Regions from separate parts of the Glutamicibacter sp. St.4D3 genome, predicted to be linked through region 3. Evidence: riboswitches for the same ligand, from Rfam matches in the RefSeq annotation. Region 3 holds a riboswitch; each other region holds the start of a gene.
What was found. Region 3 has a riboswitch for S-adenosylmethionine ahead of AC6I21_RS02605 (hypothetical protein). Riboswitches for the same ligand answer to the same signal wherever they lie in the genome.
Positions count from the first base shown of each region.

Region 1: another riboswitch for S-adenosylmethionine. It lies ahead of AC6I21_RS01235 (ABC transporter substrate-binding protein); the one in region 3 lies ahead of AC6I21_RS02605 (hypothetical protein).
Region 2: another riboswitch for S-adenosylmethionine. It lies ahead of AC6I21_RS14425 (hypothetical protein); the one in region 3 lies ahead of AC6I21_RS02605 (hypothetical protein).
Region 4: another riboswitch for S-adenosylmethionine. It lies ahead of AC6I21_RS01210 (ABC transporter ATP-binding protein); the one in region 3 lies ahead of AC6I21_RS02605 (hypothetical protein).

Region 1 is NZ_AP039380.1:246,918-252,300, forward strand. It holds gene ggt (gamma-glutamyltransferase) at 1-1,774, opposite strand, end outside; gene AC6I21_RS01230 (ASCH domain-containing protein) at 2,143-2,607, shown strand; SAM riboswitch class I at 3,003-3,093, shown strand; gene AC6I21_RS01235 (ABC transporter substrate-binding protein) at 3,212-4,843, shown strand; gene AC6I21_RS01240 (ABC transporter permease) at 4,855-5,383, shown strand, end outside.
Region 2 is NZ_AP039380.1:3,129,223-3,134,605, reverse strand. It holds gene AC6I21_RS14435 (response regulator transcription factor) at 1-622, opposite strand, end outside; gene AC6I21_RS14430 (M15 family metallopeptidase) at 698-1,363, shown strand; SAM riboswitch class IV at 1,480-1,596, shown strand; gene AC6I21_RS14425 (hypothetical protein) at 1,655-2,335, shown strand; gene AC6I21_RS14420 (4a-hydroxytetrahydrobiopterin dehydratase) at 2,461-3,159, shown strand; gene AC6I21_RS14415 (AI-2E family transporter) at 3,355-4,626, shown strand; gene dsdA (D-serine ammonia-lyase) at 4,765-5,383, shown strand, end outside.
Region 3 is NZ_AP039380.1:548,122-553,504, forward strand. It holds gene AC6I21_RS02595 (SNF2-related protein) at 1-988, opposite strand, end outside; gene AC6I21_RS02600 (VIT1/CCC1 transporter family protein) at 1,116-2,219, opposite strand; gene AC6I21_RS02605 (hypothetical protein) at 2,254-2,577, opposite strand; SAM riboswitch class IV at 2,597-2,711, opposite strand; gene AC6I21_RS02610 (DinB family protein) at 2,725-3,312, opposite strand; gene AC6I21_RS02615 (intradiol ring-cleavage dioxygenase) at 3,357-4,277, opposite strand; gene AC6I21_RS02620 (sodium:solute symporter family protein) at 4,416-5,383, opposite strand, start outside.
Region 4 is NZ_AP039380.1:240,920-246,302, forward strand. It holds gene AC6I21_RS01200 (ABC transporter permease) at 1-628, opposite strand, end outside; gene AC6I21_RS01205 (aliphatic sulfonate ABC transporter substrate-binding protein) at 632-1,645, opposite strand; gene AC6I21_RS01210 (ABC transporter ATP-binding protein) at 1,737-2,564, opposite strand; SAM riboswitch class I at 2,570-2,680, opposite strand; SAM riboswitch class I at 2,945-3,034, shown strand; gene AC6I21_RS01215 (acyl-CoA dehydrogenase family protein) at 3,050-4,390, shown strand; gene AC6I21_RS01220 (LLM class flavin-dependent oxidoreductase) at 4,436-5,383, shown strand, end outside.

The DNA of each region.
Region 1 (5,383 bases), 300 kb from region 3:
GTTCGGCCGCGGCGGTCAGCTTGCCCCGCGGGCCGATCTCCACGGCCGCCACCGCACCGATCTCCGCCTGCGGGGTAAAGGAATCCCCGGACGGCACGAACTGGTGGCCGAAGGGCTCCAGCATCCGGGCATCATCGGCAATGAACTCCGGTTCGGCGGTGACCGCGGTAGTGTTGCGCTGTGAGGCGCGCGGCGCGGCAATCGCCTCGGGAAGCTCCATGCCCAGATCCACGCGGTTGACCAGGGTCTGCAGCACCGTGGTGATGATCGTCGAGCCGCCCGGGGAGCCAACCGCCAGCACCGGCTTGCGGTCCTTGAGCACAATGGTCGGCGCCATGGAGGAGCGCGGCCGCTTGCCCGGCTCGATGCGGTTCGGGTCGGCCGGATCGTAGACGGTGGAGAAGTCGGTCAACTCGTTGTTGAGCAGGAACCCGCGGCCCGGCACCACGATGCCCGAACCGCCGGTCTGTTCAATGGTCAGCGTGTAGGACACGACGTTGCCCCACCGGTCGGCCACCGACAGGTGCGTGGTCGAGATGTTCTCCGTGTCCTTCTCCTGCGCCACCACACCGGCTTCGGTGGGGCACCGCCCGTCATAATTGGCGGCATCGCCCGGCGCTACCGGTTTCACGGAGGCGCGCTGCGGATCCAGGGCGCAGGCCCGCTCGGCCCCGAAGAGTCGGTCGGTCAGCTGGCGGGTGGGCACATCGACGAATGCCGGATCCCCGACGTATTTGCCGCGGTCGGCAAACGCCAGGGCGCTGGCCTCCAGGTAGTGGTGCAGCGCGTCGGGTCGCGGCATCGTTGAAAGCTGGAACCGATTCAGGATGTTCAGGGCCTCGCCGACCGTGGTGCCCCCACTGCTGGAGGGGGCCATCCCGTAGACGTCCAGGCCGCGATAGTTCACCCTGGTCGGCTTCTGCTTCACGACCTTGTAGCGTGCCAGGTCCGCGGCGGTCATGTGGCCGGCAGGCACGGGCAGCTCGGTTCCCGGCACCACCGGCGGGGCCTGCACGGTCGCGGCGATCTGCTCGGCGAGCTCACCGCGGTAGAACGAGTTGATGCCACGGCGCGCAATCATGCGATAGGTCTTGGCCAAATCGGGGTTCTTGAACACGGTGCCCACCTTGGGGGCATCCCCTCGGGGAAGGTACAGCTTCCTGGTGGACTCGAAGGCCTCGAACCGCTCCTTGTTATCCAGGGTTTGCTCGCGGAACGTCTCATCCACGACGAAGCCGCGCGTGGCCGTCTTGATGGCCGGCTGCAGGGCCTTTCCCAGGCTCATCGTTCCCCAGCGGTCAAGTGCCTCATCCCAGGTGGCCAGCGTGCCGGGCACGCCCACGGACACCCCGCTGGTCACCAGCTCCGGGGTGAAGGGGTAGGGGCTGCCGGTCTGCGGATCAATGAAGGCGTCGTGGGGCATGGCGGCCGGGGCGGTTTCCCGACCGTCCAGCGTGCTGATCTTCCGGGTGTCGGCGTCGTAGTACATGAAGTAGCCTCCGCCGCCAATGCCAGCGCTGTAGGGTTCGGCGACTCCCAGTGTCGCGGCGGCGGCCACCGCCGCGTCCACGGCGTTGCCGCCGCGGCGCAACACGGAAATCGCCGCGGAAGAGGCCTCCGGGTCGACGGTGGCCACGGCGCCACCGTAACCGGTGGCGGTGGCTTGCTTCTCGGTTTGGCGTGGTTCCGCCTGGGCCGGCGCCAGACTGAGCGCGGTCAAGCCCAACGCCAGGCTGATCGCGCAGGCTGGGGCGCGAAGTGATCGTGGGTGCACAGCTACCCGCTCCTTGGGGGTTGATGGGTTCTGACCCCCTCAAGCTAGGCGAAGTGCACCACATCCAATGGAAGTGAGACGCATCACATTCCAAAAGTTGTGGTTGCCCTGAGGAACCGGCTTTCGGCGCAGTGCCTCCGGGGCGGGGCAGTCCTTCGGAGAGGAGCCAGCGGTTTCTGCGCACGAAGCACCATATGCCTTTCCCGCCGATTTTTGCGCGCAACCTTGGTTCCGGGCAGAGGCAATGAAAGGCCCCTGTGCAGCGCCGGCCCATGGCGGAAAGCACTAGGCTTGGGGCCATGGATTCCTCGGCCTCCCGGCTCCCGCCGGTCGACCTCGCGCGGGCAAGACAATTGTGGGGCGACTATGTGCTTTGGGCAGGGGGCGGGGTCCTGCGACCCGAGGTGTTGCCTGTCGTTGACTACTTCGGGGACAGTCCCGCATTGGCCGATGCGTTGCTGCGCGCAGTTTCCGACGGGGATAAGCGCGCAACCTCGAGCCTGGAGAACGAGTACACGGCAAGCGGTGAACCGTTGCCGGAGGCAGGCGCCTATTGGCTAGCCTGCGATTCCACCGGTACGGCGCGTCTCATCCTGCAGACCACCGAGGTCACCTTGGCGGCCTTTGACCACGTGGACGCCGATTTCGCCTTTGCCGAAGGGGAGGATGACCGCTCGTTGGCCAGCTGGCGCCGCGAGCATGAGAAGTACTGGCGTCGCACCCAGCGGGCTGCTGGACACCAATGGGATCCGACCCTGACGTCGCAGCCGGGTTTCCGGGTCGTGCTTGAGCGTTTCGTTGTCGCCTGGCCTATGGGCCCCGGCAGGGCGTAGCCCCCAGCGGTTTTTCCGCGCCGGTGGATCTGCCGGCTCGTGGATGAGGAATCTGCACAGGGTTTCACAGGGCTCCAACTGCGGGACAAGGCCAAGCCGGCCCGGCCCTGCGGCTGCTGCACGGTACTGCCCCCGGTCCGCGGAGGCGTGTAAAACCCGCGCCACCCACTACAGCGGGCGCGGTGGCACCGGCGCCACCCTGCCGGAGGAATTGTCAAGGATCTGCGGTTTTCGCCTTCACACAATGACTTACCGGCGCGTGTGACCCCATTGTTACGGTGCTGCCGAGCCTTTGTCGCCTCCTCGGTGGCGATGTGACGTCGATGTTTCGTCATGGTTGGTCACATGAATGTCCCCGCCGCACACTGAAATCACCCGGAACACCCACCGGAACAACACCATCCAGAGCGACTGAGAGACCTGGCTCGTTGACGTCGCAGCAACCACCCCGACGGGGAGCGGTGCTAAGGCCAGGACCGATGGAGATTGCTAGATTTCGCAACGGTCCCCGCACACGGGCGGATGTCTGCCTGTTTTGCCTCCCTTCGCGGGAGGGACCTGAATTCAGCGTGCTCCTCGGGCTAAACCGAGAGGAACACGGATTATGCGGCCACCACGTTTGGCGCTGAAAGCCACCGCACTGCTTGCGGCCCTGGGGCTGTCGTTGACCGCATGCGGCGGCAGCGGCGCGGCAAGCCCGAACACCGAGTCGGCACAGCCAGCCGGCGACCCGGTGCAGGGTGGAACCCTGACCTACGCCGAGGTCACCCCCATCGACAACTGGCAGACCCAGGCGGCCCGGTTCTACGAGAAGGCCAACGTGCTGAACTCGGTGCTGGACCGGCTGACCTATTTTGACGCCGAGCAGGGCAAGCTGGTGGGGTGGATCGCCAGTGACTTCACCTCCAACGAGACCAAGACCCAGTACACGTTCACCATTCGTGACGGGGTGACGTTTTCCAACGGCACCGCACTGGATGCCAAGGCCGTCAAGGCGAACCTGGACGCGCTGGGACTGGGCATCAAGGATGCGCAGATCCAGCCGAACGTGGATTTCTCGGCGTACAAGTCCTCCAAGGTGCTGGACGGGAACAAGGTCCAGGTCACCCTGAAGCGTCCGGACGCCAACTTCCTGCGCGCCACCTCCTCGGTGACCGCCGGGCTGGTGGCCCCCGAAACGCTGAAGCTGGACAACGCCGGGCAGTCGGCGATCTCCAAGATCGTGGGTTCCGGACCGTTCGTCTTCGCCTCGGAAAAGCCCGATGAGGAAGTGGTGTTCAGCGCCCGCGACGACTACGCCTGGGCTCCGCAGGGTGCCCAGAACCCGGGGGCTCCCTACCTGGATGAGCTGGTCATCAAGTACCTGCCGGAGGTTGCACACCGTGCCGGAGCCGCCCAGTCCGGGCAGGTGGACCTGGTTCGGGGATTGCAGCCGGTGGATGAGCAGGTGCTGAAATCCGGCGGCGGCCAGGTGTTCGCCGCGCAGGGCGTGGATTTGACCACCAACAACGCCTCGGTGCGCATTGGCTCCGGGCAGCTGGCCGACGCCAAGGTCCGCCAGGCGCTGCAGGTGGGCATCGACCGCCAGGCGCTGAAGGACACCGTGCTTTCGGACAGCTATGTGATTTCCGCATCGATTCTGAACCACAAGGCCCCGGGCTTCGTGGACTTCTCCGCGGAATTGGCCTACGACCCGGCGCGGTCCAAGGAGCTGCTGGATGAGGCCGGCTGGGTTCCGGGACCGGACGGGATCCGGCAGAAGGACGGGAAGAAGCTGGAGGTCACCGTCGCCTCCTCGAACAACTCGGTGGTCATCAAGCCGGCCTTCGAACTTATTGAGCAGCAGTGGCGCGAGATCGGGGTCAAACTGGTGAACCGGGCAGCGGACAACACGTTCCTGACCAGTGCCCTGGTCGATGACAAGGTCGAATTCTTCGGCACCCGGCAGTTCGCCTACGGCGGGCTGGGGCCGGTCTTCGGGCCGGCGAACAACACCCAGACGCTGAACGCGGACGAAGAGTTGAACGAACTGTTCACCCGGGAACAGGCGGCCACCACCGAGCAGGAGCACCTGAAGCTGATCGGTGAGGAACAGCGTGCCCTGGTGCTGGACAAGGCCCTGACCCTGGTGCTGTGGGATGAGGTCCAGGTCTACGGCGCGCATTCGGGCACCCACGTCGACTTCACCTCCGGCACCGCCCCGATCTTCCAGGGCGCCTGGAAGAGCGGCAAGTAGGGGAGGGAAGCATGGGCGGATACATTGCCAAGCGCGTTGGCCAGGCCCTGCTGGTCATCTGGCTGGCCTACACCGCGGTTTTCCTGGCGGTGCAGGCCCTGCCGAATGACCCGGTGACCATCTTCCTGTCCACCGACGCCGCCGCGGACCCGGCCACCATCGCACAGCTGAAGGCCCACTACGGCTATGACCAACCGCTGATCACCCAATACCTGGGGCAGCTGGGCGCGCTGCTGCGCGGGGACCTGGGCTACTCGCTGTCCTCCGGGGCGCCGGTGGCCGCCCGGATCGGGGAGGTCATCGGATCCACCCTGGTCCTGGCCGGCAGCGCCTTCGTGCTGGCCGTCCTGCTGGCGGTGGCCCTGGTGGCCGCGGCCACCCTGGCCCGTGGTGAGCGGCTGCGCCGGGCGCTGTTGAACCTGCCGCCGCTGTTCATTTCAATCCCGGTGTTCTGGCTGGGCCTGGTGCTGCTGCAGCTGCTGGCAGTGCAGCTGGGGGTGATGTCCCTGTTCCCGGACGGTTCGGCGCTGTCGCTGCTGG
Region 2 (5,383 bases), 760 kb from region 3:
CGATCACCCACGGTTCGCCCAGACGTTTCCGCAAGGCTGAGACCGTAATGCGCACCGCATTGGTGAAGGGATCGGCATTCTCATCCCATGCTCGTTCCAGCAGCTCCTCCGCGCTGACCACTCCGCCTTCTGCTCCCATGAGGACTTCCAATACCGCGAACTGCTTGCGTGTTAAAGCCACATAGCGGCCTTCTCGGTAGACCTCGCGGCGAAAGGGATCCAGCCTTACTCCAGCTATTTCGCGGACCGGAGGGCGGTGATGAGCCCGGCGCCGACTCAATGCCCGCAGGCGCATCGCCAGTTCCTGGAGCTCAAATGGCTTCGTCAGGTAGTCATCCGCGCCCAATTCAAAACCTGAGGCCTTCTCATCGAGCCGGTCGGCGGCGGTCAGCATCAGGATCGGCAAACCGGTACCGGAGGCCACGATGGAACGGGCCACTTCATCGCCGGAGGGGCCGGGAATGTCACGGTCGAGGATGGCGATCTTGTAGGCATTGATCTCCAAAAGTTCCAAGGCCGTATCACCGTCCCCGGCGATATCTGCAGCGATGGCTTCCAAGCGCAATCCGTCCCGGATCGCCTCCGCCATCAGGAGTTCGTCCTCGACGATCAGTACACGCATAGCCCCAATCGTACGAGCCGGAACATATCGCGGGCATATCAAAATTTCGATACGGCCCGGCAACAGGACGCCGCCTTGACTGGTTTCATGAGAAAAATGCGACTGGCCAAGCACCGCAAGAAATCCCTCCTGACCAAAATCATCCTGGTGCTTCTGGCGCTGCTTACCACCCTGTGGGTGCTTGCCCTGGCCCTAACGCTCGGAACCCGCAGTGACTGGAGTCCCTCATCCATGGCGGCAACCGTGACTTCGGTGGTCCAGGGAGGACAAGAGCCAAGGGCAGGTGCGTTAGGGGTGGCTGGTGGGGATGTGCCTTCAGGAACCACCCTGAAGTCCCAGGTACCAGCCGTGCACTACTTGAGTCCGGACCTGCGCGAGGCGATGAATGAGGCAGAATCCGACGCCGCCAAGGATGACATCAAGTTCATCGTCAACAGTGGCTGGCGCTCGGAAGCATTTCAGCAGCAACTGCTGGCCGAAGCGGTAGACCGGTATGGGTCGAAGCGTGAAGCCGCCCGGTGGGTTGCAACTGCGCAGACTTCACCGCATGTTTCCGGCAATGCGATAGACATCGGATCCTATGACGCGCGGGCGTGGCTAGGCCAGCATGGTCGCTACTACGGACTGTGCACGGTGTACGAAAATGAGCCGTGGCACTTTGAGCTGCGCCCGGAAGCGGTCAGCCAGGGCTGCCCCGCCCCGTACACGGATCCGACAGAAGACCCTCGGCTGCAGCGCTAGAAACACGAATTAGGTGACAAGTGGACCGTTCCTTCGATAATGAACAATCCACAGTGAGCAATCGCGGCCTACGCGGACGCCAAACCGTCGGACCGGACGCATAGGATGATTCCCAGGTTCACGAGCTGCAGCGATAAGTACCTGGCTTGCTGCACGGCAACCCTCCTCAACCGAGCGGGGTGCCCCAGGGGAAGAACCGGTCCGCGGCACCAGCCGCCGGGCAAGTCGGTGGATGCCGCGGCGGAGATAAATCCTCCGTCGCCGGGTCCTCCCATGCGAGGGGAACAACAATTGTCTGAAAACGAACGCAGCCAGCACGAGAACTTCAACAAGGAACATGCGCAGGACTTCGAGGCCTGGCGCCGGGAGCTTTACGGTGATGATGTTGTTGGCACGGAATCGGCCGCGAAGATCTATCAGGCCATGAGACTGCGTGCCGACGGCCGGGCCGAGCTGGTTCGGGGAGGCCCGCTAGAGATTCCGGTCGACAAGTACGGTCTGCCGGCAGGCATCAAGGGAAATGAACCAACGGTAAGGGAACAACTGGACCTGCGGTGGGATGCCGCACTGTTGGAAAACCCGTACGCTCCACCGTACCTCCCGCGTCCGAAGGGAAATTGGCGCATCGTCAAGAGCCAACGGTCCGCAATGCTGCTGGATGGCGAACTGTACCGCGGGCATGACACGGAACGGTACATCCACAAGTGGATGCGCGCCGGGTTTACCCCGGAACTGTACTGTCTATTGCACGCGAAGCTTGAAAGCGTCGTGGAGCGCTGCCGGAGCAAGGCGAAGTGGGCAGGGCGTGAGGATTGGTTCGAGGGCCGGTTGGCCGAACTGAATCTTTCCAGCGGGAGCCTCGGAGCGAACGGTGCGAACCTCAACCCCGAGCACTGGCAGGACCTGCCGGGCCTGCTGGTCCGCCTGCCGATCTCGGTAGCGGTGGAGAAGATCCTCCTGCTGGGTATGTAGACCGGGACAGGGGGGAGGCCTGCTACGACGAGCGACGGCGCGTTCGACGCGCAACGCTGGCAATTGGCTAAGGGGCCTTCTTTCTTCTTCAGGGGAGCGGCAAGCTGAGGACGACCGTGGCCATTATGGTCACGGTCGTTGGCTCCATCCGCAGAGAGGCAAGAACAATGTCAGGCAAAGATGTGCTGTCATCAGACGAAATTCAGGCACGGCTCTCACAATTGCCGCACTGGCGCTACGGGCTGGGGTCCTTGCGGACCGCTTTCAAGTGCCCGAGCTCGGCCGCCGCGATTCAGCTCGTGTCGGCGATTGGCGCGCTGGCCGAGGAAGCCGGACATCATCCGGACGTGGACTGGCGTTATGACACGGTGTTCGTCAACCTGGTGTCCCATGATGTCGGCGGAGTAACGTCACGGGACTTCACCCTGGCCACCCAGATCTCCGATCAGGCCGAAAACTTTGGTGCCCAAGTGGACCTGGGCCTGGTCCGGACGGTGGAAATCGCCATCGATACCGAAAACCCGCAACAGATCTCCAAGATCTGGCAGGCGGCCCTGGGCTATGAACAGGCGGCGGACGGTGCGCTGACCGACCCGCATGGCCGTGGCCCGGCCATCTGGTTCCAGGAGACCCAGACGCCGAACCAGAACCGATTCCACGTTGATGTAACGGTGCCCCACAGCCACAGTGGCGACCTGCTGGAAACCTTGAAAACCACCGACGCGGAGTTCGACTACGAGTACGCGCCAAGTTGGGTGATTGTCACGGACAAGCAGGGCAACCGGCTGTGCATTTGCACCGAGGCCGAGTCCGGCCGCGAATAGTCCGTTGCGTGGTGCAGCGTCGCTGCATCTGCGTGGCACGAAGATGAAATGGTGATGTCGACGGGAACGGTACTCGGCTGAACCAGCAGTGCAGGACCTACCGGGCGCGACTGCTGCCCGACCCAATATTGGCCGATGGTAGGAGCGACCATGGCTTTCTTTCGCAGGCGTACATCAGGCAGCAGGAAAACACGGGTGGAGTCCTCCCCGCTGGATGAACAGGCGTGGGCCTCGGTTGAGCGCCCCGCGGTGACTTTCCAGGGATTGTGGACCGACCCGCTGGGCAGGCTCGGCACCCGGTGCCTGCAGCTGCTGATCATCGGCGTGATTGCGGGCCTGGTGGTCCTGGGGATGCTGCGGCTGACCCTGATCGTGATTCCCACCCTCATCGCCGTGATCCTCTCCTGCGCCTTGTGGCCGTTGGTGATTCGGCTGCGCCGGGTCATGTCCCCGCTCTTGGCCGCGTGGACCGTCTTCCTCGGCGCGCTGCTGATCCTGGGAGGCATCGGCACCGGGCTGGTGTTCTCGGTCATCAACCAGTGGCCCACCCTGGTCGAGCAGGCCGTGGAGGGGTTCAACCAGCTGAACTCCACGGTCCAAAACGTGGTGGGCGGGCTGCCGTTCAGGATTGACGGGCAGCAGCTGGATGACGCGGTGCAACGGGTGACCGCGTTCATCACGAGCTCCGAATTCGGGACCGGGGCGCTGCACACCCTCACCGCCGCCGGCAGCCTGGTCACCGGAACGATCCTGCTGCTGGTCATCCTGTTCTTCTTCCTCAAGGACGGTGACAAGATTTGGGCGTTCTTTGTCTCCTGGACGCCCGCCCACTTCCGGCACACCTGGATTCTCTCCGGGGACCGGGCGCTGCACACCTTTGGCGGCTATATTCGCGGCACCGCGATCGTGGCCGCCGTGGACACCGCAGGCATCACCCTCACCCTGCTGATTTTGCAGATACCGCTGGCGCTGCCGCTGGGGGTGGTTGTCTTCCTCGGCTCCTTCATCCCGCTGGTCGGCGCGACCGTGGTGGGGGTGCTGGCAACCCTGGTGGCGCTGGTGACCAACGGTCCGGTCAGCGCGCTGATCGTGCTGGCCGCGGTGATCCTGGTGAACCAGCTGGAGGGCCACTTCCTGCAGCCGGTGGTCATGGCGCACACCCTGAGCCTGCATCCCCTGGTGGTGTTGATGGCCTTGACCGCCGGAACCGTGCTGGGCGGAATCGTCGGTGCGGTGGTGGCCGTGCCGTTGACCGCGGCGGGGTGGCGGGTGGTGAAGGTGTGGACCGGCAGGGAAACCAGCGATCCGGTGCCCCAGGCCCGTGAAGACATTGAACATGTGGAGGAACTGCAGGAAGAGGAAACGAACGCTGCCGAACAGGAGAAGCAGGAAGCGGCCGAACTTGCCGAGCAGGCCGAGGAGCTGAGCGGGGAACAGCAGCCTGAGCGCGCCGAAGGCCGGGACTGACCTGTTTTATTTGCGGGACCAAAAAGCAACATGAGCGTCCGCCGAAGGCCCGGAAACGGCACTGAGCGGTCCTGCTGCCCGTGGTTACACTGGCAGCAGGACCGCTCAGTGCCAACCCTGGAAAGGACCACGGACACGATGACACTCAACATCGACAAGCTGCTGGAAGACCCGGTGGTCGAAGCCATGTCGCAGGGCAAGGAGACACTGTGGTTCCGCCAGAGCCTCACCCCGACCGCGCAGGCCCTTGACTCCAGCGGACTGGACGCCGATCTGATCGAGGACGCCCGACAGCGGTTTGAGCGCTTTGCCCCCTGGTTCGTGCGCCAATTCCCGGAAACCTCGATCAGCTACGGCATTATCGAATCCCCGGTGCACGGACTGCACCACCTGCAGGCCGAGCTGGATGACCGGCTGGGAAGCCAGCTGCCGGGCAAGTTGTGGATGAAGCGGGACGACATGCTGCCGGTGGCCGGTTCGATCAAGGCCCGCGGCGGGATCCACGAGGTGCTGCAGGTGGCCGAACGGATCGCGGTGGATGCCGGGGTGCTCAAACCCACGGACAACTACGCACGGTTCGCCGACGCGGACGTGCGTCAAGTGCTCGGGGATCACGGAATCATGGTCGGCTCCACCGGAAACCTGGGTCTTTCCATCGGGGTGGTGGCCGCCGCGCTGGGGCTGCGCACCACCGTGCACATGTCCGCCGACGCGCGCTCCTGGAAGAAGGAGCTGCTGCGTTCCCGGGGCGTGAGCG
Region 3 (5,383 bases):
GCGGCTGCAGGTAAAAGCCGTGGTCCCCGATGGTTCCGGCGGGACTGTCCGGGTCCAACTCATGCTCCTGCCCGTCCAGGGTCAGGGTGCCGCTAAGCAGCAGGGCGTCGTCCTCACGGGCGGCCTGCAGCTCGAATTCCGCGCGTGCGCCGACCTGCACCTCGGTGTCGTTGCGGGTGCCCATCAGTTCGATGCCCAGGTGCTGCGCCTCGTTGAGCATCGGCCAGAGCAGGGGTGAGGAATAGTTGTCCAAGAACAGCCAGTCCTCGTCCTGCTTGAACTGCAGCTGCGTGTTGCTGCGGGCCAGGGCGGCGAAGCGGGTAAACCAGTGGTGCTGTGAGTACAGCAGGTTCCAGCCGAAGGTCTTGTACACGATGGTGGTCCAGCGCAGCTGACCGCGCACCCAGCGGCCGTCCGCGCCGCGCACCATGGGCCGCACCCCGAGGCGGAAACGCTGGTTGCGGTTCAGGAATTGGGTGGTGCCCGAGGGCAGCCACTGCTGTTGGGCCTGGTTCTTGACGTCCAACACCAGGAACTGCAGGCCCATCGGGTTGACCGGGTCCGCGGCCGAGCGGGTCACCCCGATGGGGTTGAGCGGGTCGGCCTGTTCAAACCAGTCATCGATGCTGCGTTGCCAGCCGCGCTCCGGCTGCTCCTGCACCTGCTCCTGCGCCTGCCGCGCGGTGGCCAGTTTGTTCGCCGCCAGCACCAGGGCCGCCTCGTGGCGGCAGGGCCCCTCCACCTCACAGGTGCACTGCGCCTGGCGGATCTGCCATCCCGTGGTGGCCCGTTCCAGCTGCACCCGTGGCTGGAACGTGTCGTTCTCGTCCTTGACCTCACCACGCAGTTCCGCATTATCCGCAGCAAAATGCACGCCACTGACGGCGCCCGGGGTGCCAGCCAGCTGCTGGCCCAGGAAGTATGGCAAGTTTCCCAGGTAGGCAAGCAAAGTCCTGCCATCTACCTGCGGCGGTACGGCGTTGGTCATCCTCTCATCGTTTCACGTTCGGAGCTGGCAGGGAAAGTTGGGGTCATCGAATGTGCACAACACCTCCGCGCCGCCGGATCCCCGCCCGCGTGCGCACCGGCCGGCGGGCGCAACCCGGCCGAATGGGCTAGGCGACGGGGGCGCCGAACAGCAGACCCAGGCAGTAGGTCACCGCGGCGGCGCCCCAGCCGATGGCCAGCTGGCGCAACCCGCGCTTCAGGGGCGAGGCCCCGGAAAGCAGACCCACCACGCCGCCGGTAAACATCAGGGCCGCTCCCACCAGGACGGCGGCCAGGATGATGGAGGGCAGCCCGGACATCCCGAAGATGAACGGGAGGATCGGCACGACCGCGCCGGAGGCGAAGAACAGGAACGAGGAAGCCGCCGCCCCCGGGGCCGAACCCAGTTCCTCGTGCTCGCGGGCCAGCTCCTCACCGCGCAGCTCCGGCTGCAGTGAGAATGAGGGGTTGCAGTCGCAGGTGAACAGCCCCATGCGTTCGGCGGCCCGGTGCTCGGCGTCCTCATCGCTCATGCCGCGCGCCTTGTAGATCAGCACCAGTTCGTTCGCGTCCAGGTCCAGGTCCTGCGCCGCGGAGAGCGTCACCTGGGTGGGCCGGGAAGCGGTGAGCAGTTCACGCTGGGAACGCACCGAGACATATTCGCCCGCCGCCATGGACAGCGCGCCGGCCAGCAGGCCGGCGATGCCGGCGAAGAGGACGAAGGAGGAAGCCACCCCGGTGGCACCGATGCCCAGCACCAACGCGAAGTTGGAGACCAGCCCGTCATTGGCGCCGAACACCGCTGCCCGGAAGTTGCCGGCCAGCCGGGTGCGCCCGGCGGTGGCCAGGGCGCGCACCACTTCCTCGTGCACCAGTTCGTCGGCGGCCATGTGGGCCGGGGCGTCCGCGTCCTTGGCGTAGGGGGAATCTCCCTCCGCGCGCTGGGCCAGGGCCAGCACGAACACCGACCCGAAGTGCCGGGCCAGGAAACGCAGCACGGTGCGGCGCAGCGAGGGGCGGCTGGGTCGGGCCTGGTCGCCGAGCAGTTCGCGCCAGTGCGCCTCATGGCGGGCCTCGGCTTCGGCCAGTCCGAGCAGCACCTGGCGTTCCTGCCCGGTGCGCCGCGAAGCCAGTTCGCGGTAGATCGCACCCTCGGCGATCTCATCGGCCAGGTATTTGCGCCAGCGCCGAACCTGCGCCGGGGTGGGGGAAGAAGGGGGATTGACGGTCATCACGGCAGTGAATCTCCTCAGTCAGGCCTCCTGCCTACAGCAGCTGTGGCAGGGGACGGACCCCGCGGTGCTCCGCGGCGCGTCCGTCATCGGCATCCAGTGTAGTGACCGAGGGGTGGGCGGGGAATTTGGCAAGGCTAAAAGCCACCGGACGCCCGCCGCTGGTGCCGCGCCGGGGCAGGAACACCAGCAGCCGCCGGTGGGCCGGATCGAACCGGGCCGGGCCGGCCGCGCGGGTGAGCAGCCGCAGCAGCCGTTGCGGCTCACTGGTGTGCAGCACCTGCCAGGCGCCATGGAGGGTAAATTGCACTTCTCCGCTGTGCAGGTCGATCAGCGGCAGGACGGGAACGGCGGGCATCGCAGGCACCGGCCTTTCAGGCTAGCTCTTGCCCGGGCACAAGCTGGTGCCGCGGACCGCTTCCTCATCCGAACCACCCATGAACCTGGGGTTGGTGTGCGGCCAGTCGGAGCTTGGCGCCGCATCTCGTGAAGCTACGCTTCGATGCTACACGGAGTCGGCGATCTTCTTCAGCCGTGCGTAATGTTCCTTCCACTGCTCGTCACTGAACTCCGGCAGGTTCCCGTTCTGCGCGGACAGGCCCGTCTGCCCGTCAATCAGTTCGCGCACCAGATCCAGGTGCCCGGCGTGGCGGGAGGTTTCCCCCACCATGTGCAGCATCAGGTGCTCCAGGGTGGTTTCACTGTCCTCACCCCACCAGGGCACCGAGGCCGGGGCGTCCAGCTCCAGTTCCTCGAAGGCGGTGTTGGCCGCGTCGATCGCCTGGCGGTAGAACTGCAGCACGTCGGCGGCGCCGGTGTCCGCCTCCACCACGAAGTCCGCCATCGGGTCTTCGGAGGTGAAGGCCTGCACGGCCCGGGGACTGTCCACCGGGCGTTTGAGACAATAGCTGAAGTAGCCGAATTCCATGACCGCCAGGTGGTTGATGACCCCCAGGACGTTGGTGCCGCTGGGCACCATGGGCCGACGCAGCTGGGCTTCGTCCAGATTCTCGGCCTTCCACAGCGCCGCCTGCCGGGCATGATCCAGGTAGCGGCGCAAACGCTGCTTGCGCGCGGTGACTTCGCTGTCCATGGGCTGCAGTCTAGTGCAGCAGCCGCCGCGGCAACAGGGGGTGTTTACGGGGCAGCGCTCGCCGCAGGCCGGGTCGGCGGCCGGGCGCCGGGGCGCTCACCGGCGCCCGGCTCCTGCCCGGTACCCGGTGTGGTGCGGGTATCGACCGGGACCTCCAGGCTCACCCGGTAGCCCTCGGTGTTGCTGCCGGTGACGGCGGCCAGCTGGCTGGCGCCGGCGTCGTCGCCGAAGACGTTGTCGCTGCGCAGGCTCACCGCGGCCAGGTTCTTGACCGAGGGCTCATAGCCCACGGTGGCGTACACCTGCTCGCACGCCTCTTGGGGCAGGGCCACCTGGGAGGTGGCGATCGCGTTGGCCGCATCGGTGACCGAATGCTCGTCCGGGTAGATTTCAAAGTGGATGTGCGGCCAGCGCCCGGCATAGCAGGCCGGGAAGATGCTGGTGAAGCGCACCATCCCGTCCTGGTCGCTGAGCTGCACGCCACGCAGGTAGTTTTCCTCCTGCACCCCGGTGGAGTACATCGAGTAGCGGCCCTGGCGGTCGCACTGCCAGACGTAGACGGCCACCCCGATCATCGGGGCGTTGTCCTTCGCGCTGTCCAGGATGCGCAGCTGCAGCTGCATCTCGATGCCCTGAGCGGTGCCCGTGGCGCCGTCGAAGCTGGAACGGATATCGCTGCGCACGATCCCGGAACGCTCCAGCACGTCCGGACCGTTGGACCCGTCCGCGGGGTAGGGGCCGGCCGTCTCCTCGGGGATTTCAGCCGCGCCCCGTGAACCGGTTCCGGCGGTGGGGGCGCAGGCGGACAGGGTGAAGGCCAGGGTGCCCAGCCCCATGGCGGTGAGCATCTGGCGCCGGTCGAGCAGGGTCTGCACGTCAAACCCCAGCCCCTGATCCTCCAAGTCTTCGCCCGGGCGGGGCAGGGGGCGGTTGTTGAACCAGCGTCCTGGCGGGGTGGATGTCATGACGGCTCCTTTGTGCATCCGGGGCAGCTTTAAAACCAAGGGCACCACCGGGCCTGTTGCCCGATGGTGCCTTTGAGGATATGCGCCGGTATTGGGTTCCGGCACAGTTGCGGCTATGTGGCCGCTATGACCTTGTGCTTAGCGCACCGCGGAGTCCTGCACGCCCTCCACGCTGCTCTCACCGGCCACCCGCCGGTCCCAGCTGGCCAGCACCTGCGCGTCGGTGCGCCCGGTGGCCAGCGAGACCACGATGTAGGTCAACGCCGAGGCAAGCAGGCCGAAGTAGATCGGTTCGTTCGCGTACACCCCGTCGAACGTGTTCTTCGCCCGGATCTCCAGGTAGATCATCGTGCCCAGGGTGACCGCCGTGCCCGCGGCCATCGACCAGGCCGCGCCCACCCCGTTGCCGCGGCGCCAAATCAGCCCGCCGAGGATGGAGATCAGCAGCCCGCCGACCAGGATGTCATAGGAAATGGTCAGCGCGGCGACCACGTCGTCCACCACGATCGCCAGGATCATGATGACCACGCCCAGCCCGAACACCCACCAGCGGTTGTTGCTGACCTCGTGTTCCGGGTCCTTCTGCTCATCGCGCTGCAGGTCGCGGCCGAACCAGCTGGCCACAAACGGGGCGACGTCGGTGCGCGCCACGGTGGCGGCGGCGATCAGTGCGCCGGAGGCGGTGGACATCATCGCGGCCACCGCGGCGGCCAGCACGATCCCGCCCACGGCCAGCGGCAGCACCTGCAGGGCCACCTCGGCGTAGACCGCGTCCGGGTTCTGCTCGGCCTCGGCCGCGATCCCCGGCAGCGCCACGCGCGCGGCCATGCCGATGATCGCGCCGGCCGCGCCGTAGATGATGCAGTAGATGCCGGCCGACAGCCCGCCCCAGCGGGCCACGTTGTCGCTGCGGGCGGTGAAGACCCGCTGCCAGATGTCCTGGCCGATCAGCAGGCCCAGCCCGTAGACAACGAAGTAGGTGATGATGGTCTGCAGTCCGATGCCGTCCCACTGGAAGAAGGTGGCATCCAGGCGCTGCTGCATGGCCGACCAGCCGCCGCCGGCACCCAGCACGAAGGGCAGCATCAGGAAGAAGACGCCCACGG
Region 4 (5,383 bases), 310 kb from region 3:
CCAGGGCCAGGCGCAGCCCGGAGAAGATGGCGGGAACCACGGCCGGCAGCTGAACGGTGCGCAGCAGGCGCAGGCCCCGGTAGCCAAAGGAGCGGGCCGCCTCCACCAGCTGGGGATCCACGTGGCGCAGCGCCAGGGAGACGGTGGTGAAGACCGGGAAGAAGGCGCCGATGATGATCAGGGTGACCTTGGAGTCCTCACCCATCTTCATCCACAGCACCAGCAGCGGAACCCAGGCCAGTGACGGGACCGCGCGCAGCGCCCCGATGCTCAGGCTCAGCAGGGCATCGGCCAGCTTCGATAGTCCCACCAGGGCACCGAAGACCAGGCCCAGCAGCGAACCGGCGGCAAAGCCCAACAGGACCCGCTGGGCGGAGATGCCTATGTGGGTCCACAGCTCACCGCGCTCCAGCAGGTCAACGGCGGCGGTGATGACGGAGGCCGGGGTGGGCAGCGCATAGGAGGGCACCAGTCCGCTTGTCGTGGCCAACTGCCACGCCACCAGGACCAGGGCGGGGACAACCAGGCCCACTAGCCAGTGCGGGAGCCCCAGCAGTGCGGCGAGCAGTCCGGCGCGCGGGGCATCGGCTTGTGTGGTGGCCGGCTGCTGGTCAACAGGAGCGGTCATCGCCTATTCACCCGCAATCTGTGAGGCATCGGCCTGCCGGGCAAACTGGTCGTCAACCAGGGTGTCCAGTGCGGCGTCCACCTCGGCTTGGCTCTTCACATCGCCGCTGTCGACAAACACCGGCCCAATGTTGCCCAGCACCTGAACGAACTTCTCGTCCGGGACCGCCGCCACGTCGAGGTTGGATCGCTCGGAGATGACCGTGTCGGCGACCTGAGCGTCCAGTCCGGCGACATCGGCCAGGATCTGCGCGGTTTCCTCCGGGTGGCTGCCGGCCCACTGGCGCGCCTTCTCATAGGCGTCAACCACGGTCTGCGCCACTTCCGGGCTGTCCTTGAGGAAGTCCTCGCGGGCGTTGAGCGCCCCATAGGTGTTGAAGTCCAGGTTGCGGTACAGCAGGCGTGCACCGTCCTGTTCGGCGGACGCCATGATCGGGTCCAGTCCGCTCCAGGCATCCACCGAGCCGTTGGCCAAAGCGGTGCGCCCGTCGGCGTGCTGCACGTTCTGCAACGTGATGTCCTTTTCCCCCAATCCCGCCTCCTGCAGGGCCTGCAGCAGGAAGAAGTAGGGGTCGGTGCCCTTGGTGGCCGCGACCTGCTTGCCCTTCAGGTCGGCGACCGAGGAAACCGGTGAATCCTTGCCCACGACCAGTGCTGACCATTCGGGCTGCGAGTACAACGCGATCGTCTTGATCGGGGAACCGTTGGAGCGGGCCAGCAGGGCGGCGGAGCCGGCGGTGGAACCCACGTCGATGGCGTCCGCACGCAGTGCCTCGTTGGCCTTGTTTGACCCGGCCGACTGGATCCATTCGACGCTGATGCCGTCGTCGGCCAGCGCATCCTCCAGCCATCCCTTTTCCTTCAGCACCAGGCTCAGGGGGTTGTAGGTCGCATAGTCGAGGGTCAGGGTCTCACCGGCAGCGGCGTTCTCCCCGGCGCAGCCGCTGAGGCTGCTCGCGGCCAATGCGACGGCGGCGAAGGTGAATGCGCAACGGCGGGACAGGGTGAATTTTGACATGGGAATCCTTAGCGGGTGGGTTCGGCGGCGCACGGGAGTAGGCCCGGACGCAAGGGTGAGGGGTGGACAGGAAGGCGACGCGGCGCGGGGGTTAATGGCCCGACGGGTCGACACCGAGCAGCTGCAGCAGATGCGCGCGCTGGGTGGTGAATCCGGAACCCGTCCGGTTGCGGGGCCTGGGGGAGTTCAGGATCAGGTCCTCGATGACCCCGGCCCCGTTCTGCTTCTGCTCCGCGTTCGGCCGCCGGTGCCCCAGGACAATGACGCGGTCGGCCAGGCTCAGGGCCTCGTCCACGTCATGGGTGACCATCAGCACCGTGGTCGGGAACGAACGGTGGATGTCCAGCAGCAGATCCTGCATTTTCAGGCGGGTCAGGGCATCCAGCGCGCCGAACGGTTCGTCCAGCAGCAGGACCCCGGGGCGCCGTGCCAGGGCGCGGGCCAGTGAAACGCGCTGGGCCATGCCCCCGGAAATCTCGCGTGGACGAAGTTCCGCCGCGTGGGTGAGTTCGGTCAGTTCCAGCAGCTCGGCGATCAGCTCGCGGCCGGCCTGGGCTGTCAGCTGCGGAGACAGGCCCAGGGCGATGTTTTGGCGCACCGTCCGCCACGGCAGCAACCGGGGTTCCTGGAACGCCACCGCACAGCGGTCATCGATTCCCTCCACGGCGTGGCCGCCAATGCGGACCTGGCCGACACTGGGGTGATCCAGGCCGCTGACGGTGCGCAGCAGTGTGGACTTGCCGCAGCCGCTGGCGCCGAGGATGGCCACCACCTGACCGGCGGTGATCTGCAGGTCGATGCCTGACAGGACCGTGCGGGTCTGCCGGCCTGCGGTGAACGAACGCCCCAGGTTGTGGAACTGAACCGATCGGGCAGTGGATGGCGCCACGGGTGTGGGCGACACAAGGACAGTACTCATTGTCATCTCCATCGCTTCTGGCGTTAGCACCGTCCATGCAGGAAGAGGCCTTCTCCCCGTCATGGTGGTTGCTGCGGCGTCAACGAGCCAGATCTCTCGGCCGCTCGGGATGGTTACGCCACCATGTAATCGTCCCGAACGGATGGAAGGCAAATCGTTCGTAATGTGACGAATCTTCGAAGCGTACGTTTCCGGGGCCGGTAATTCTGGTATTTCTTTGATCCCTTGTGGATTCTGCATCATTCTGCCGCTTGACGGGGTCAGGCTGTAACGTCTTGCCCATTCGCGCGATCCGGGCGTTCGACGTCATCTGCGCTTCATGCCCCGAAATATGACGGCCGGCCTTGAGCCGGCTTCGTCACCGCCGGTACAAATGAGATGAACCATCCAGAGCGGCCGAGAGATCTGGCTCCACGACGCCGCAGCAACCACCCCATGCGGGCCGGTGCTACCGCCAGGACCGATGGAAGAATTGAGGCTCTTGCATGTCATTCGGCGAACCCCAACCGGACTTCAACACGCTGTCCGACCCTGCCCAGGCCCCTGCCGGCAACGCCGTGGATCTGGACCAGCATCCCGAGCAGCTGCCCGAGCGGCAGCTGCTGAAGATCACCCCGGGGCCTGGGGCCGACGAACAATATGAACGCCTGGCCGCCACCTTCCGACCGGTCTTCGCGCAAATCGCCGAGGGCGCAGCCCACCGGGACCGGGAGCGCATCCTGCCCTTTGAGCAAGTGGGGCTGCTGAACCGGGAACGCTTCGGGGCCCTGCGCGTCCCGGTGGACCGCGGCGGGTACGGTGCCCGCATGTCCGATGTCTTCCGCCTGCTGATTGAACTGGCCGAAGCCGACTCCCACATCGCCCAGCTCTGGCGTGCCCACCTGGCCTTCGTCGAAGACGTGCTGGCCTTCGAGGACCAGTCGCTGCAGGCCAAATGGCTGGAGCGGATCTCCGCCGGGCACATTGTGGGCAACGCCTACACCGAACGCGGCGGCAACCGGCTGGGCAGTCTGAACACCACGGCCACCGAGCACGAGGGCCGCTGGTTCGTCACCGGGGAGAAGTACTACTGCACCGGGACCATCTTTGCCGACTGGACCATGGTGGCCGTGGCCCACCCGCAGCTGCCCGGTCGGCAGATCGCCGTCGTGGCCACCCAGCATTCCGGGGTGCGGATCCTGGATGACTGGGACGGGTTCGGCCAGCAGCTGACGGGCACCGGCACCACCACGTTCGAGCGGGTCCCGGTGGACAGCTTCATCCCGCAGCATGAGAACGACACCGAATCGGCGATCTTCCAGCTGGTGCTGCTGGCCGTGCAGGCCGGCGTGGCCCGCGCGGCGCTGAATGACCTGCGCTCCTCGGTCCAGCTGCGCACCCGCAGCTTCAGCACCGGCACCGGGGTCCCGGTCCGCCACGAACCGCAGGTCCTGCAGGTCGTGGGGGAGGTCTCGGCCGAGGTATTCGCCATCGAGTCGGTGGTGATGGGCGCGGTGCTGGAGGTCGAGGCCGCCCTGGCCGACGCCAACCTGAGCCCCGCCGAACGCTATGCGGTGTGCGAGTTGGCCGCCAACCGCGCCCAATCGGTCACCCAGCCGCTGACCATCGGGGTGACCAGCAAGCTCTTTGACCCGCTGGGCGCCTCGGCCACCAAGGCCAGCTGCAACATGGACCGGCACTGGCGCAACGCCCGCACCATCGCCACCCACAACCCCGCCATCTACAAATCCCGCATCGTGGGCGACTACGAGATCAACGCGGTGCCCCCGGTGCGGCTGAACGCCACCGGGGACGTCCCCGCCCCGGGTCAGGTCAGCTTCCGCTAGTCCCGCCCGCCACCATCGAATCAAACCCCTGAAAGAAGGACCGCCATGAGCCGCACACCCCGCGAAATCCTGTTCAACGCCTTTGACATGAACTGTGTCGCCCACCAGTCGCCCGGACTCTGGCGCCACCCGCAGGACCAAGCCGCAAGCTACAACACCCTGGGCTACTGGACCCACCTGGCCAAGGTGCTGGAAAAGGGCAAGTTCGACGGGCTGTTCATCGCCGATGTGCTGGGCACCTATGACGTCTACAACGGCACCAACGAATCCCCGCTGCGCACCGGTGCCCAGGCCCCGGTCAACGACCCGATCCTGCTGGTCTCCGCCATGGCCGCGGTCACCGAGAACCTCGGCTTCGGCATCACCGCGGGCACCGCCTACGAGCACCCGTACCCGTTCGCCCGCCGCCTGGCCACCCTGGACCACCTCACCGGGGGCCGGGTCGGCTGGAACGTGGTCACCGGCTACCTGCCCTCCGCCGCGCGCAACATGGGCCAGGAAGACCAGATGGAGCACGACGAACGCTACGACCACGCCGATGAGTACCTGGAAGTGGTGTACAAGCTGCTGGAGGGCTCCTGGGAAGATGACGCGGTCAAGGCCGACAAGGTCAGCGGCATCTACACCAACCCGGAGCAGGTGCACCCGATCAACCATGAGGGCAAGTACTTCAAGGTTCCGGGCATCGCCATCACCGAACCGAGCACCCAGCGCACCCCGGTGATCTACCAGGCCGGGGCCTCCAGCCGCGGGGTGAAGTTCGCGGCCGAGAACGCCGAGGCCGTCTTCGTCACCTCGCCGACCCGGGAAATGCTCAAGGCCACCGTCACCAAGATCCGTGACGCCGCCGAGGCCGCCGGCCGGGACCGCTACGACATCAAGATCTTCGCCATGCAGACCATCATCACCGGCCAGGACTCGGCCACCGCGCAGGCGAAGTACGAGGACTACAAGTCCTACGCTGACGTCGAGGGGGCACTGGTGCTGATCTCC